2 regions of the Lagierella sp. ICN-221743 genome follow, and region 2 is predicted to be linked to the other one. Evidence: riboswitches for the same ligand, from Rfam matches in the RefSeq annotation. Region 2 holds a riboswitch; the other holds the start of a gene.
What was found. Region 2 has a riboswitch for S-adenosylmethionine ahead of metK (methionine adenosyltransferase). Riboswitches for the same ligand answer to the same signal wherever they lie in the genome.

Region 1 (9,042 bases), on a different contig from region 2:
ATGATATTCAATTCTTCCGACCACTTTATTTTCATACATGGCAAGTATGGAAGTGCTTCTTTTTATTAATTCATCATCTAATCTTTTATAAAGTTCTTCTTTATCTATATCTGAGGAACACATAAGTTCCGGTTCCAACTTGGTAGCTAATAATAAATAATCATAATACTTATTAAAATTATCTTTGTTTAGCTTTTCAAAAGTGTATTCCATAATTCACCTCATTGGTATCAATTAAACAAATTTAATTATTTTAATCTTTTTCATTTGTAATTATATGCTCTACACCGCTATGTTCAGATTGCAGAAATTCTTTCATAAATGATGGATAAGCATTATACTTTTCAAGCTCATCAATCGGTATCCAGTGCATAGTTTCTTTTATGTCGCCCATAGTAACGCTCTGGCTGTTAAGATTTTTATTTCCCTTCGGTTTCATCATATAATAAAAGGCAATCTCATGGCAATCGACGTCCTTTAAGTCAGAGCTTCCAACAAAGAAGTTTTCATGTATCACAGCGAGATGGTCTACCTCATATTCGACACCTGTTTCTTCAAAGACTTCTCTTTTAACCGCTTCTTCCGATGTTTCCCCTAAATGAACTCCTCCGCCTATGGAGTAGTAATATTCATCAACGTCATTTCCTGCATATAAGACGCAGTTATCTTCTACTATAATTGCTGCAGCTCTAAATCTGAACCACTTATTTCCTTTTCTAAAACCACAATCATGCTCCATCTCAATTTCTCCTAAAATCAAATTCGTATTATCTAATATATCTTCGATACTTTTAACACGACCTATTAAAATATTTATAGTGTTGCTACATTAAAAAATCTTAAATACACTAAACACTTATCTTTGAGATTTTAAACTATTGAAAATTTCTTCATTTACTTATTACTTTTACTTAGGACTAACCTATTTTATCTCGTAAAATTAGCCTAATATTATACTTTTATTACTCCAAATTAAATTCAATTTCTTTCAATTTCTTTCTAATAAAAGGATATTCTATTATTTTCTCATCATCAATTCCTAAGGCCTTTAGAACATAATAATAAATTATAATATCAAGGATAATATCAGAGATTATAAACTCTTTAATTGTTTTTAATCGTTTATTATGCCTGTTAACATTTGCTCCATGTGTATAAAAATTACGTGTATCTTTTAGTCTTTCGGAAAAAATAGATATGGTTTCATCGCTATTTCCCCAATCAGGATTAAGGTTGAAAATTTTTTCTTTTAATTCGTCTGGTATTTTTTGAAATAATACTGTGAGCTTTTCTCTTAAGAAAATATTTCTACTTCCATTCTTATCTAGCCTTCTAATTATTTCCTCCTTAACAGGTATTTCAATATCGGAATCTTCCAAGCATTTTTTAATTATAGTTTTTGTGTTTTTGACTTTTTTATCAAAGTCAGTAATATTTTCTGACTCATTTTTCATATAATTATCATAATATGCTTCTAACATTTTTATTTTGTTAACTATAATACTTTCTATATCCATAGTCGGTATTGCATTTTGATAATATAGATTAATGATATATTTTAAACTTTCTTGATTTTCAAACCAATTACTTACTATTTCACCATATTCATCTTTTATATCATTTAATCTTAAAGCCTTAATGTCAAGATTAGTTTCAGCAGTGAGCATCTGAGGAAATATATATCTTCCTTTATAAAAAGGTAAATTAAATTTCATATTTCCATTTTCTAATTTTTCTATACTGAAATTATTAATTTTATCTTCCAAGTAAAACTCAAAATATTCATATTTCCCATATGTTTGAGATAAAAAATCATGCAATTTTAAAAGCCAAGATGATATTTCTATAAACTCACGTACTGATATAGCACTATAATCTTTTGTAGATATTGAAACATATGGATCAAGTTCTATTGAGCTACCCTTATTGATATTATTATTAACCTTGATATTTCGTCTTAAACTCATATCATATTTTCCGTCCAAGGTATAATATTTGTTTTCCTCAAAAAAATTATTATTATATGTTAATGTATAAGTATTAGGTTCTTCAAAGTTTGCTATTGGTAATTCTACATTTAGCCAATCATTCAAGTAATTGATTCCAAACTTAACTTTAGTTGCTAATATTTCATTTTTTATCATATTTTTATTAGAGTTTAACTCTATGATATATCCGCTGTTAGCAATATAAATTTCTGTTTCGTAACCTGGAACACTAAAACTTAAATTTTCAACAAAGCAATTTTCTAAAATAATAAATAATCCATTACTGGAGTATCCATAAATCCTATTAAATTCTTTATCTAAAATATTAGTTGAATTATCTAGCTTTCCATTTAATTTAAGCGATATGTGATCTTCCGTTAATTCTAAATCACCTGACACTACATTTTCAGAAAATTTGCCATTTTCATCAAACATTTTTTCAAAACTTAATGCCCATCGTCCCGTTAATATTGTTTTGTCTTCTAATCGAAATCTTTCAATCTTTGCCATAGTTTATATTCCCATATTTTGTATTTAGATTTTTCAAGTGAATAGTTCAATGTTTTATCATCTGTCTTTTCTCTCTAATACTATTAATATCCAATTTGACTTTAGTTGATAATATGCTATTTAGCGTAATTTAGACCCTAATATCTACTAGAACAGTTTCTGGATTAATAACTGTCATATAGATATGACTTGGGTCCCTCCATCGAATTTAGATTTTGAGTTCAGATTATATAGAATAATAGCTCTTGTAGCTTCTTATTTCGTTTTATCTTCTATAAATTGACTAAAATAAATTTTCTCCTCTGGATGTTCCACTTCTTCACCTGGTTTTGCATGAGGATTATACACTAAATAATTTTCAGGATTTAATGCATCATTTTTATTGACATCAAAAACTAACGCTCTCTCAAAACCATCACTTTCTCCATTAGTAAGCACATAATCATTATTAATCGCTTTCACATAACCTCTTTTATTTGGCTCAGGTAAATCGATATAGCCTAAATCATAATTAATTTGAGTTACTAAATCATAGCTCAAACCATCTTCTTTTTCTATTGACGGGTAGGGAGAACTATTTATTGATTCATATTCTTTAAATTCTCTTGTAATATTATTACCCATTGGTTTAGTATAACTTAAATTTGGACCAGATATAATCGGTGGTAAATGTATAAAATCTCTTGAGTATGTGGATGGTACACTATACTTTAGATGAAATATTAAAAAAGCTTCTCTTTCAGGAAGTATTCCATTATAATCACTAATTAATTCTATACTATTAAAAACAATTTTTATTTTTTCGTAAGAGTTTTTGCATCTATATTCACTATCAAAAGTTAACTTTTCTTCATTATCTTCAGTTATTTCAACTTTTGATTCCTCTTCATATATATTTGTATCTTCATCGCTAATTGTTTCTTCCATTGTTTTGTTAACCGAGATTCCTTGCGTTTCATCAATTGATACTTCTTTACTTTCATTATTATAACATCCAGATACACATATAATAACAAAATAAATAATTAATAAAAAACCTTGAATTTTATTTTTATTATTCACAATATACACCCCTCTCAAATTCTTATGTGCATTATACCATAATCAATTAAATCATAACAAAGTATTAAAGAAACAAATTTTTCTTATTGTTTCGTTAAATTTCATATTGTACCTCCTATAGTTAATAATGATATTAAAAGTTTTCCTTCTGCAAGCTTTATTTTGTCTTTTTGATTTAGTGTAACACTTTAAATTTTAATTTTCGTATGCTATAATCATATTAACAGAACCTCTCCACGCTTAATGTAGGTTTTCTACATGCGGACCACGGAGAGGGCTTTTTTATATTAAGGAGTTTATTATGGAATTAAAGCCAGCTTTGAATTACAAAGAGCAAATCTTAAAACTAAAAGACGACCATAATCTTTTAATATCTGATGATAAGTTCGCAGAAGAAATTTTAAATAAAGTAAACTATTATAGACTTTCAGGTTATGGCATTGGCCTAAAAAAGTCTGATAATAAGGAACATTACAAAAACCACATAAGTATAGAACATCTTTTTAATCTTTACTGCTTTGACAGTCAATTTAAAAATAATCTTATTAGAACTATCGAGCAGATTGAAATAGAGCTTAGAACTCAAATCGCTTACTACTTGTCTATTAAGTATGGTTCTGGTGCTCTTATGCACGAAGATAATTTTATTTATAAAACAAATAAAAGGGGACAAACCATATACTCTATTATTAATGAGAATCTTAAAAAGGAAATTACCAGACAGAAAAATAAACCCTTTGTTAAACATCACTTAAGAAAGTATGAAGGTCAATTTCCAATATGGGTTTCTGTTGAACTCATGTCTTTTGGAAATTTATCTTCTTTGTTTAGTATTCTTAAAGATGAAGATCAAAAAGAAATTTCAAATTATTATAACACTGATCCTAAATATTTGAAAAATTGGATTTTATGCCTAGTTGAGGTTCGAAATATCTGTGCTCACTATACTAGACTTTACAATATGCCTTTAAAAGAAAATCCTCGACTTTATTCCGAGAACGAACAATATAAAGGAAAACAAAATAAAATTTTTCCAATTCTTTTAATAATAAAGAGAATTTTAAACTCAAATGACCAATGGGAATCACTCTTAAAAGATTTACAAAATACCTTCCATAAATACCATAGCTACTTTAATTATAGATTTATGGGTTTCCCTGATAATTGGAAAGACATTCTATAGTACCCCTTTTAATCCGTTTTTTGTATGAATGGACGTCACCCTTGGTAGGGAAATCACTCCTAGAGATTAAGATTCCCTCTAAAATTATTTGCCATTCACCTTTTATTTTGATAAAATTAAATCACCATAAAGAGAAGGCGAGAGACAAGCTCATCGACCCTTCAGCAACCTACCAAAAGGAAAGGTGCTAATGCTTGAACGATGGATACATATTAAAACTGCATCCATCTATCGATGGGTGTTTTTTTTCTTCTCTAAATTCAAGGAGGGAAAAATGTTATTTGAAGTTTATTACAAAGTTTACGAACTAAATCGTAACGGCGCTTACAAGGAAGGACCCAAATCAATACCATATGGCGTTAGAGATACGGATTCAAAAAAAAGAAAAGAATTTTATGATTTTCTTGTATCTGAGGGATTTGAATGTGTTTCTTGGAACGATTCCTATCCTGTGATTCTTGTGAACCTAGAACTTAAACGTTTTGGTCTTATCTATCGACCAGCATGCCATGAATGTGTTGGTCAAAGACTTTATACCATACAGGAATTTTTTGATGAGGTATATTATGTTTAATGATATTGGTATTATTTAGTTCTATGTAGATAATAATTTGATATTTTATTTAGATATTAAACACCACAATATCCTAGACAAGTCATAAAAATAATATTATAAAATATTAATTGAAAACGAAAATTTTACGGGTGATGCATAAATACATCACCCGCTTTTTAATTTTAATGCCTTAAATACTCATAAATAATGCCACCGTCTAAACAATCGCTTTCTTGCCAATCGATACTATCTATTGGGAAAACTTTGCATGGCACCTGCCGTTGTTTCACGTTGATTAACTGTTTTAATATCGTGAAATCAGGGTTATTGCTACCAGGTGGCTGAGTAGTAAGCACGAATAACATTTCATATTTTTCAAAAGCTTCGTATGTGGGAATATGTCAATTGGTTTAAATATTGCACAGATTAAATTGATATTTTTTCCTATATAGTAATCCAATACCTTCTTGTTGTAACATTTCCTCTTGGTAATATATTTTTCACTTTGTTTTCCAAAATTCCACCATTATTTTCTATAACTTTTATTGATCCGATATTGTCATCATCACATGTAATCAAAACCTTATTTAGATTCAAAGCCTCTTTACAATATTTAAGTGCCATAGAAAGCATTTTTGTTCCATAGCCCTTCATACATTCAGATTGTCTAACTTCATACCCTATGTGACCACCATAGTTAATTAAAAATGAATTTAATTCATGCCTAATATTAATTTCACCAATAAATTTTTGATTATCTATCAACCAAAATGTAGTAGCTCTAACATAATCTGTAGGTAAATTTATACCATGTTCCAAATTATAAGAACTCTCTACAATTGTTTCATAGTTTCTAAAACGCCTTTCTGCATTCGGTCTAAAAATTTCATCTTCTTCATTTGCTTCTATATAACTTTGGATATATTTCCTATCCGGTCTAATTAATTTCATAAGTTCCCCTATAATATAAATATCTTTTACAATGTAATGTACATTGCTTATACCCTAAATACTTTGTAACATCCTTTAATAATTTGTTAATTAATTACTGTAAAATCCTTGCTTTCTAAATTTTATACAATCTAAACTGCTACGGCAACTGTTCGGATCATATATCTAGCTAGGTCTTCAATAAATTTTGAATAGATCCATAATGAATTATTAGGTCCTGTTATCATAATATATCTTTGTTATCCATAAGTCATAGTTCGCCTGCTCTCTTTTCTTTTTTAAGCCTTTATTCAATGTCCCTTTGTCATAAATACAACACTCTCTACATGGCTTGAGTAATCAGTATGGATAAATTTAAATATTTCTCAAAATCCTCGTATGTGGAAATAGGTTAATCAATAAGCATCTTATAATTTACTAAATCATTCTAAAGTAGGAAAAAAACAGCTCATGGCTTAGCTCAATTTTGTTTAATAATTAAAGGATATAGTTTGTCTACTTACATTTACTTCTGCTTCTACCCCAAAAGGAATTATACATCTTGGAGTTGAGTGTCCAATATTTATATTATAGACAATAGGTAAATCTTTATTGGTAATTTCTTCTAATAAAATAGATTTATACTCCTCATAATAGATTTCATTTTGAGGTTTCCCTACTAGTATTCCTGATAATTTATCAAATATTCCGTAGTCTTTTAGAGCAAGTATCATTTTCCTATATAAATCTGGTTTTGTTTTTTCTTCGCTTGATTCTATAAGTAAAATCTTATTCTTCCATGCCTCAAGGCTTGGAAATAACTCATATTTGCTACAAATTTCTACTGTATCTTCAAATCTAGAATTATCGAACATATCATATATTGATTCTATGCATCCGCCTAAAATTTTTCCACTAAATATAGGATCTCCTCTTAAAAGCTCAAAACCAGTATTACTATGACTTTTCATTTCTATTCCAATAGCTTTCTCGCTAAAATCTTCCCTTGCGTCATACCAAACTTCACTAGGATGTATCACATTTATTTTCCCTGTTTTTATAAGTTCTAAAAAGTATTTTTCTGTATAAGCCAACATATTATCAGATAGTTCGCACACATCTGGCAAGAAAGCCTGACCATAAAATGTTTTTATGCCAAGCTTATTTAGCATAAAGTGATTTATTGTTGAGTCAGAAAAGCCTAAAAAAAGTTTTTGTTTAAAAATATTTTTTAATCTATCTCCTTCGAACAGATAAGGGGCTAATCTATAAGTATCTTCTCCACCAATAGCACATAAAATCATATCAATGGTGTCATCTTCAAAAGCAAGTATCAAATCATCTGCCCTAGCTTCCGGATGATTCTTTAAAAAATCAATGCCTTTCAAAGAATTAGGTAAAAACTCTATCTCTACTCCTAGCTTATTTAATCTGTCTACTCCTATTTTTATTTCATGCTCAATAAAGCTTTCCCCTAAAACACCACTAGATAAACTAACAATTCCTATTTTCTTTATCATTTTTCCTCCTTGTAGATACTTATTTTCTTGACATCAATACTACACCCTCTACATGGATTGAATGGTCAGTATGGATAAAATTTAATTTTTTAAGTAAGCCTCGTATGTGGGAATATATTTATAGAATAAATTCGCTTTCCGTCACATATTATATCATGATTACACAAAGCAAAAACAGCTCCTGATGTGGAGCTGTCTCTTCCCTATATATTTAAATTACATAGAAGCTTTACTGATTATTTTAATTTAAATCATTAACAAATTAGCTGATCATCTTTAAATAAAAATCTTCTAATGTTTCTTCTTTTCTAAAAATTTCATAGACTTTTATGCCATTATTTACTAATAGACTAACAATCTCTGAACTGTCTTCTATATTTTCTTTAACTCGAATCCTGCCATTTTGAATATCAATTTTGGAGATTTCTTGTTCCTTTAATATTTCTACAGTTCTATTAATATCTGAAGTGTAGATTTCTATATAATTAAAATCTCTGCTATGCAAATCATCCAAACTTAATTTATCTATCACTTGACCGTCATTAATAATCGCTATTTTATTTACCAAATTTTCTAATTCTGGAAGTACATGACTAGAAATAATAATAGTCACTCCATTTTCTTCATTTAGCCTTTTCAACAAGCTTCTTATTTCTACTATCCCTGTAGGATCTATTCCATTAATAGGCTCATCTAAAATTAAAAGTTCCGGTTTTCCTAAAAGACATACAGATAAAGCTAATCTCTGCTTCATACCAACTGAATAGTTTTTAACTACCTTACCATCATCGTAGTTTAATCCAACTAATTCTAAAGATTTCTTTATAGTATTCTCATTAGTAATGCCTTTTTGAATGGCAAAATATCTCAAATTATCTCTAGCTGTCAAATTACCAAACAAGGTTGGATTTTCCAAAATTGCTCCAATTTTCTTTCTTCCTTCTGAAAGATTCTTTCCTCCAAACAATTCATAATCACCTTGAGTTTTCTCGGTAATTCCACAGAGAATTTTCATCAGTGTTGATTTTCCAGCACCATTTTTACCAATTATACCATAGATATCTCCTCTATTCACTGTTAGCGAACAGTTATTTAATGCGTATTTATCACTATATTTTTTTGAAAGATTATCTGTTTTAACTATAGCATCCATAATCCACCTCAATTGATTTCTTTTCTACTAAATCTTACATATCCACTCATTAGATAAATTACAAAGACAAAAACAAAACTAATACCAGCTGTCTTCATAAAGTTATTTCCAATTTGCTCTGTAGCCAATCCTAAATCTAA
Region 2 (9,042 bases):
GGGTGATGCTTTGAAAAAGTTAAGTATAAGAGTAGAGGGAATGACATGTGAGGCATGTTCAGCGAGAATTGAAAAGGTGCTTTCAAAGATGGAAGAGGTTGAAAGTGTAAATGTAAATTCTGTCACAGGACTTGCCGCTGTGGAATTAAATTCGGAAGAAAATATAAATGAAATTCCACAAAAAATTGAAAAGGCAGGATTTAAAGTGCCTTTGCAAACCGTAAAGCTAGACATTACAGGTATGAGCTGTGAGGCATGTGCAGCAAGAATAACAAAATTACTAAACAAGCTTCCCATTGAAGAAGCCGTTATAAATTCAATTACTAACTCGGGAGTGGTACGTTTTAAAAATGGCCTTGTAACGGAAGATGAAATAATAAAGCAGGTTGAAAAGGCGGGTTATGGTGCCACTGTAGATAAAGATGAAGACAATGTAATAAATCGTGATGACAGGGAGCTAAAGGGATTAAAGAGAGATTTAATTATATCTTTAATCTTCACCATACCACTTTTTTCTGCCATGTTTTTCCACATGGCAGGCATGCATATATTTTTATTAAATGGATGGGTGCAACTTGCCCTTGCAATTCCAGTACAGTTTTACATTGGAAGGAGATTTTATAAAGGTGCCTTCAACTCCATAAGAGGTGGGGGAGCCAACATGGACGTTTTAATAGTCATGGGTACTTCCGCGGCGTTTTTCTTTTCACTATATCACACCATAATTGGATCAAGCGAGCTCTATTATGAATCCTCAGCGGTGATTATAACCTTAATACTGCTAGGAAAGTATTTTGAAAAGAGGGCAAAAACTAGAACCACCGATGCCATAAATAAGCTTATGGAACTACAAGCAAAGACTGCAGTGGTAGAAAGAGATGGAGAAGTTATAGAGATACCCATAGAAGAAGTTGTGGTCGGCGATATAATTGACGTCAGGCCGGGAGAAAAAGTTGCTGTAGATGGGAAGATTATTTTTGGAGAAACCTCCATTGATGAAGCCATGGTAACAGGAGAGTCCATTCCAAGGGAAAAGACAGTTGGCGACGAAGTTATCGGCGGAACCATAAATAAAAATGGATTTATAAAGTTTGAAGCCACTAAGGTTGGCAAGGACACCATGCTTTCACAAATTGTTAAGCTAGTGGAAGAGGCGCAAGAACACAAGGCGCCGGTGCAAAGACTGGCAGACAAAATTGCGGGAGTTTTCGTGCCATCCGTAATTGTAATTGCAATCTTCACCTTTGCCATTACATGGTTTGTAAAAAAATCAATTGACCCTGCCATAATGCACGCAGTGGCAGTACTAGTAATCGCATGTCCATGTTCACTGGGCCTTGCCACACCAACGGCAATTATGGTTGGAACAGGGCGAGGAGCAAACTTAGGTATATTAATAAAGTCTGGCGAGTACCTAGAGAGGGCATGTAAAATTGACTCTGTGGTATTCGACAAGACTGGAACACTAACTGAAGGAAAGCCTGTAGTAAAGTCTGTGGAAAATTATTCGGACATTAGTGAAGAAGACATGCTTAAAATATTTTCATCATTAGAAAATGCATCACAACATCCACTGGGAGAAGCTGTGGTGAACTATTGTAAAGAAAATAAAATCGAAATGGTTGAAGTTTCAAATTTTGATTCACTAACCGGAAAGGGAGTTTCTGGAAGTATTGATGGAGTTAATTACTTTATTGGAAATAGAAAGCTAATGGATGAAAAAAATATTTCCTACTCTATTGAGGATATAGAAAAATTGCAAGGAAAGGGCGAGACACCACTAATGCTCTTTGACGAAAAGAGTCTTCTTGGAATAATCTCCGTTGCAGACGAAGTTAAGGAAAGCTCCAAAGATGCTATAGATAGGATTCATGAAATGGGTATAGAAACCTATATGATTACAGGAGACAGCAAGAGGGCGGCAAATGCAATTGCAAAGAGCCTACACATTGAAAAGGTCTATGCGGAAGTTCTGCCACAGGACAAGTCCGATAAGATAAAGGAAATAAAGAATGAAGGCAAAGTTGTTGCCATGGTTGGAGATGGAATAAACGACGCACCAGCACTGGCACAGGCGGACATCGGTTTTGCCATTGGCACAGGGACCGACGTTGCCATTGAGGCGTCAGACATAACCATAATAAATGGAGATATAAAATCCGTTGTTAAGGCAATAGAACTTTCAAAGAGGACCATGAGGACAATAAAACAAAATCTATTTTGGGCATTCTTTTACAATGTAATCGGAATACCAATTGCAGCACTGGGATTTTTAAATCCAATGATTGCAGGGGCGGCAATGGCATTTAGTTCTGTTTCAGTTGTAACCAATTCACTTAGATTAAAATCATTTAAATAGGAGGAACATATGGAAACATTATTAATCGTTGATGGAATGACTTGTTCACACTGTGAAGCTTCAGTGAGAAAGGCACTGGAAGAAGTTAAAGGTGTGGAGAAGGTAGATGTGGATCTTTCCACAAAAGAAGTTAAAGTAACTCATAATGATGTATCAAATGAGAAACTAAAAGAGGCAGTGGAAGACATTGGCTTTGATGTTTCATCAATAAAATAAACATGGGGAAGTGAAATACTTCCCTATTTTTTATAAAAATACTTGACATATGCTGAAAAATTTGATGTAATAATATGTTTACCAAACTTGATTTATATATTATAATGATAGTAGAGGTGAAAAAATGTTTGAAATAGGTGACAAAATAGTCTATCCAATGCATGGTGCTGGAGTCATAGTTGAAAAGACACTTAAGACCATACTGGGCGTGGAAAAGGAATACTATATTCTTTCAATTCCCGTTGGAGAAATTAAAATATCTGTACCAATAGACAAGATTAACGACATGGGAATACGAACAATTGTAGACGAGTCTAAAATCGACGACATTCTAAGTACATTGAAGTTAAAAGATGTTGAAATCAATTCTAATTGGAATGAAAGATATAGAGAAAACTTAGAAAAACTTCGTCTAGGCGAGCTCCAAGGCATTGCAGAAGTGTTTAGAGATTTATACACTCTCGATTTGGACAGAGGACTATCAATGGCAGAAAAGAAACTTTTACACAGTTCAAAGAAGATGCTAATTTCAGAACTTTCAGTTGTGGAAGGAAAGAAAGTTGCGGAAGTTGAAAACAATTTAGAGAACCTATTTAAAAATGAAAACAAATAGAAGGAGGTGCTACTTTGGCTAAAAGAGTAGTCAATGTACTAATGACTCTCTTAGGGGCAATTTTTGGTTTTACCATAGTCTACTTAATTGACAAGACAAAGGTTGTTTCAGGGTTACCCACATATTGGAGAATAGGCATATATGCTATAGGAATTATTCTTTTTGCTATTATTTTTTATAATTTCTTTCCAAAGATGTTAAATGGATTGGAAAAATCTGCGGAAAGAGCTTCAACATATATGAAGAAACTCTCCGTTCAGGAACTTATTAGCACAGCAGTGGGAACGATTTTAGGAATTTTCGTGGCGTTTTTAATCTCCATGTTAATTATCCAAATCAAATTACCTGTTGTTGGCAATGTTCCATTTATTATACTTTCAATAATAATTTACATTACCCTGGGCTACATTGGAATGAGACTTGGTATGCAGTGGTTTAAAGAGACTGGAAGTATTTTAGAAAAGATAAGAGCGGGCATCGATAGACCTGCAAAGGAAACTGCAGACGGCCTTATAAAAATACTTGATACCTCGGTAATCATTGACGGTAGAATCAAAGACATAATAGACACTGGATTTTTAGACGGAAAGATTGTAATACCAATATTTGTATTGGAAGAGTTACAACATATTGCAGATTCTGACAACGACTTGAGAAGAAAGAAGGGACGAAGAGGCTTAGACATTCTTCGTATGATCCAAAACGATTCAAGTCTACCGGTGGAAGTGTCCCATAAGAGATATCGTGAAATTAAGGAAGTTGATTCAAAACTTCTACAGATGGCGCTGGACGTTGGTGGAAAACTTGTAACCAACGACTACAACTTAAACAAGGTTGCAGCAGTTAGGAATGTTGAAGTGTTAAACATAAACGAACTGGCAAATGCAATGAAGTCCATAGTTATACCTGGCGAACAGATGACAGTTACCATAATCAAAGACGGCAAGGAGTCCAACCAAGGTATTGCATACCTAATAGACGGCACCATGGTAGTCGTGGAAGATGGTAAGAAATACATTGGCCAAACTGTTGATGCAACAGTTACATCAGTTCTTCAAACTGCGGCGGGCAAAATGATATTTGTAAGAATTAACTAGGACCTTTTGGGTCCTTTTTAATATTAGGAGGAGACATGTTAACAGAAAAAAACATTTCAAGATTTATATTTCTAGTTGGAATTTTGATTTTAATTATTGCATTTGTATTTAAAGACGCAAAACTTTCCTTTCTGGGAGGCGTAAGACCCATAGGACTTGCTACTGTATTTATTTGTCCAACCATTGGAATAATAGGACTACTATGTGCAAGGAGTCAAAGGGACTATGTATTTATGTTTCTAAATTTTCTACTTATAATTTCATTTTTTATAATTATGTCAATTGGATACATGATTGCAGGAGCATAGGTAGTTATATGGTATAATTTTCATATGGACGATAAGATTTTAAATAAAGGCATCTCCGTTATTATTACTGCAGCAGGCAGTGGAACTAGAATGGGGACAGAATTGCCAAAACAATTTTTAAAACTTAATAATCGAGAGATAATTCACAGAACCGTTGGAAAATTTTTCCACCTTCCCTTTGTACGTGAAATAATTATTGTGGTTTCAGAAACGGAAATTGATAGATGTTCTGAAATATTAAAGGACTATTCATCGAAACTAAAATTTGCAAAGGGCGGTGCCACAAGGGAAGAGTCTACCTTTAATGGGTTAAGCCAGGTGTCTAAGGATTCAGAAATCGTAATTACACATGACGGCGTAAGGCCATTTGTAAAGAAAGACACCATTATTGGCGCATTAAAAGAAGTGAGGGAAAACGAAGCTGTGGTAGTATGCGTTCCTATGAAGGACACCATAAAAAATGCAAAGGCGGGCTACATAGCTTACACTCCCAACAGGGAAGAGCTTTACAACGCCCAAACACCACAGATTTTTTACAAGGACGCCCTAGTAAAGGGATATGAAAAAGCCTTTAAAGAAAATATAAAAGTTACCGACGACTCGTCACTAATGGAAGTTATTGGACAAAAGGTAAAAATATATATTGGCGAATACGACAATATTAAGATCACAACTAAAGAAGATTTAATCATTGGAGAAATTCTTGCAAAGATGGAGGACGAAAATTGAGAATTGGATTTGGATACGATGTGCATAAACTTGTGGAAGGAAGAGACTTAATCCTTGGAGGAAAGAAAATAGAATTTGAAAAAGGACTTCTTGGCCACTCCGATGCAGATGTGTTGGTGCACGCCATTATGGACGGAGTACTTGGGGCCCTTGCCATGGGAGACATTGGAAAATTATTTCCAGACACTGACATGCAGTACAAAGACATAGACTCCATGGTGCTTTTAGAGAGAGTCGTTCAAGTTATGGACAAAGAGGGATACAAAATTGGAAATATCGACTCCACCATTGCTTGTGAAATGCCAAAGATATCTCCACATACTATGGACATGAGAGAAAATATTGCAAAAGTTTTAAAAACAGATGTAAAAAATATTTCCATAAAGGCAAGCACTACAGAAAAGATGGGCTTCGAAGGAAGAGGCGAAGGCATAACTTGCTATGCGGTGGTACTTTTAGAAGAAAAATAGTTGAATTGTAAGATATAAAATGCTACAATGAAATTACGAATTGAATACTTACTTATTAAGAGTGGTGGAGGGAAAGGCCCTATGAAACCCGGCAACCTATTAAATTAGGTGCTAAGTCCTGCAGTTTATCTGAAAAATAAGATTTTAGAACCTTGCTTTTCAGCGAGGTTTTTTTTATGAAGGAGGAAAAATGACAAAAAAATTATTCACATCAGAATCAGTAACAGAAGGTCATCCAGATAAAATTTGTGATCAAATTTCAGACGCAATACTGGATTCAATATTAGAAAATGACAAAAACGCTCGTGTTGCATGTGAAACCCTAACAACAACAGGCGCAGTAATAGTAGCTGGAGAAATTTCCACAAACACATATGTGGACATACCGACAATAGTTAGAGAAACCGTTAGAGAAATAGGATACGATAGAGGTAAGTATGGATTCGACTGCGACACATGTGCAGTATTCACTTCAATAAATGAACAGTCAAAGGACATTGCCCTTGGCGTTGACAACTCCATGGAAGCAAAAGAGGGAGACGAAGATAAATTCGATAAAATTGGAGCAGGGGACCAAGGAATGGTGTTTGGTTATGCTTGTAACGAAACAAAAGAATTAATTCCACTTCCACTTTCACTTTCACACAAGCTTTGTAAAAACCTTACAAAACTTAGAAAAGATAAAGTATTAGACTATTTAAGACCAGATGGCAAGTCACAAGTGACAGTTGAATACGAAAATGGAAAGCCAACTAGAGTAGACGCAGTGGTAGTATCATCACAACACGACCCAAATGTAACAACAGAGGACTTAAGAAAAGACATTAAGGAAAAATTAATCCTAAAGACAATTCCACAGGAACTTATAGACGAAAACACAAAATTCTACATCAACCCAACAGGCAGATTTGAAATTGGTGGACCAATGGGAGATGCAGGACTAACAGGAAGAAAGATTATCGTTGACACATACGGTGGTTTTTCAAAACATGGCGGCGGAGCATTCTCTGGCAAAGACCCAACAAAGGTAGATAGATCTGGTGCTTACATGGCAAGATACATCGCAAAAAACCTTGTTGCATCAGGACTATGTGACAAAGTAGAAGTGGGCCTTGCATATGCAATTGGAGTTGCAAAACCAGTTTCAATCTTCGTAGATAGTTTCGAAACAGGAAAGGTATCAGATGAAAAACTAGCAGAAATAATTAGAGATAACTTTGATACAAGACCAGCGGCAATAATAGAAAACTTAAACCTAAGAAGACCAATTTACAAAAAGACTGCAAGCTACGGTCACTTCGGTAGAAATGACGAAGGCTTCCCATGGGAAGAAGTAGACAAGGCAGAAGAATTAAAAAAATATTTATAGTATAGGGAGTGCACTGCACTCCTTTTTTTATTCCATCTTTACTAACCTCATTCAACTAATATCTAACCTCTATCTAACGGGTCACCTTATGACTCTTTTTTTTGAAAAGTGAAACGATATCGACATATAAACTGCAACAAAGACTTCATATTCTGTTAGGTCAAGAATGCTTCGACATACTAAGCATAACATTAAATAGAGACATAATGCCTCGCAGTACATATCCCTACAAGACAAAAATAAACTTTTAATTGAAAGTTTTTGAATTTTAACTATAATTTCTTACACGCTATCTTGCATTACATAGTAGCATGCATTATAATGTACATAGGAGGTAGGGATGAATATACAATTCAAAAAAGGTGTACTTGAACTTTTAGTACTTGCTCTCCTCAACGACAGGGACTGTTATGGTTATGAGCTAGTGGAAGAGATTTCCAAGTATGTGGATATTTCTGAAGGTACCATATACCCCCTTCTAAGACGTTTTAGTAATGGTGGATTGGTGGAGTCCTACTTGAGAGAGTCGGAGTCGGGACCACCGAGAAAGTATTATAGGCTTACGGAAGAGGGCAAGGAAAATTTCAAAGTACAGATTAATCAGTGGAATGATTTTATAAAAGGCGTAGAAGAATTATTAGGGAGGTTAGTATGAAAAGGGTCGAATTTATGGACCTATTAAGGTATTATTTATCAGAACTGCCTAAAACGGTGGTGGATGAAATTTTAGAAGAATACAATTTACATTTTCAAGAGGGCATGGCACATGGCAAGACTGAAGAGGAAATTTCTAAAGATCTCGGTTCGCCAAAGACTATTGCCCATGAGTATTTAAATTATGAAAGCAGAAAACCAAAGGTTTCAAGCTCTAGTACTTCAAAAAAGTCAAAGGGATTTTTTAGAGACGGTGCGGGCAATTTAAACTGGGCACTGATACTACTTTTAATTGTTCTATCACCATTTTGGGGCTCAATTGTAATTGCCCTTGCTGCTACAATTTTTGCGATTATTGTTACTGTAGGTGCAATTGGGATTTCTGCCATAGCGGCGGGAGTTGCAGTTTTAGTTGCAACACTATTTCCATTTTTGCCATTTGTAGATGTGGGACCGAGCTTTACGGTGTTAAGTCCTATTACAAGAACGCTTTCTTCACTGACAGCCCTTGTGTTAGGTGTGCTTGTAATAAAACTAACCATAAGTCTAATTGCATTTTTAGGTGGCAAGATAGGAGACAAATACCAAACATATAAATGGAAAAGGAGCAGACAATGAAAAAATTTAAAAATTTAGGCTCAAATGCGAAATTAGCCATTATATTTTTTGTATTGCTAGGCCTTTCAATAATATCCTTCTTTATTTTTGACTTTCAAAATGTAATGGCAGAAAGTTATAAGTATAAAGATGGAGATGGTTTTTATATAAACTTAAAAAATAACAATGGAAAGATTAAGTATAAAGATGGAGAATTTTCTATTAATACATCTGTAGGTTCATCCCATGACGATAATAGAATTGAAAAAGATTATGACCTAACTGGAATTGAAAACATAGCCCTTGATGGAAATTCCATTGATGTGGAAGTTATAAAGTCGGATAAAAACAATATGAAATTAGTGGCAAAAAATGAAAATTTTAAGGAAAATATTAGTAACAATTCCATTTCATTAAGCACAAAGAACAATGACCTTATGGAAGTTGAAATCTACACTAATAACCCAGGCAAAGTTAATCTTACTTTAAATGGAACCAATATCAGCCTAAGTAACAACATAGACTTAAGATCATTAGATATAGCTGGTATGGAAATTGATGTTGAAAGTAGTTCTGAAAATTCCTTTGACATAGACATAGATGGCACAAATGTTGATGCTGAAATCAATG

Region 1: another riboswitch for S-adenosylmethionine. It lies ahead of WKS98_RS02630 (hypothetical protein); the one in region 2 lies ahead of metK (methionine adenosyltransferase).

The regions. Positions count from the first base shown of each region.
Region 1 covers NZ_JBBKBD010000003.1:115,020-124,061, forward strand. Annotated here, with positions in the region: gene WKS98_RS02605 (hypothetical protein) at 1-213, opposite strand, end outside; gene WKS98_RS02610 (NUDIX hydrolase) at 254-739, opposite strand; gene WKS98_RS02615 (HEPN domain-containing protein) at 963-2,498, opposite strand; gene WKS98_RS02620 (hypothetical protein) at 2,754-3,560, opposite strand; gene WKS98_RS02625 (Abi family protein) at 3,862-4,743, shown strand; SAM riboswitch class I at 4,865-4,951, shown strand; gene WKS98_RS02630 (hypothetical protein) at 5,018-5,317, shown strand; gene WKS98_RS02635 (GNAT family N-acetyltransferase) at 5,744-6,250, opposite strand; gene WKS98_RS02640 (S66 family peptidase) at 6,721-7,749, opposite strand; gene WKS98_RS02645 (ABC transporter ATP-binding protein) at 8,012-8,902, opposite strand; gene WKS98_RS02650 (hypothetical protein) at 8,911-9,042, opposite strand, start outside.
Region 2 covers NZ_JBBKBD010000011.1:13,216-22,257, reverse strand. Annotated here, with positions in the region: gene WKS98_RS06300 (heavy metal translocating P-type ATPase) at 11-2,359, shown strand; gene WKS98_RS06295 (heavy-metal-associated domain-containing protein) at 2,369-2,575, shown strand; gene WKS98_RS06290 (CarD family transcriptional regulator) at 2,700-3,188, shown strand; gene WKS98_RS06285 (PIN/TRAM domain-containing protein) at 3,203-4,285, shown strand; gene WKS98_RS06280 (hypothetical protein) at 4,321-4,593, shown strand; gene ispD (2-C-methyl-D-erythritol 4-phosphate cytidylyltransferase) at 4,618-5,322, shown strand; gene ispF (2-C-methyl-D-erythritol 2,4-cyclodiphosphate synthase) at 5,319-5,792, shown strand; SAM riboswitch class I at 5,842-5,935, shown strand; gene metK (methionine adenosyltransferase) at 5,983-7,161, shown strand; gene WKS98_RS06260 (PadR family transcriptional regulator) at 7,502-7,816, shown strand; gene WKS98_RS06255 (DUF1700 domain-containing protein) at 7,813-8,433, shown strand; gene WKS98_RS06250 (hypothetical protein) at 8,430-9,042, shown strand, end outside.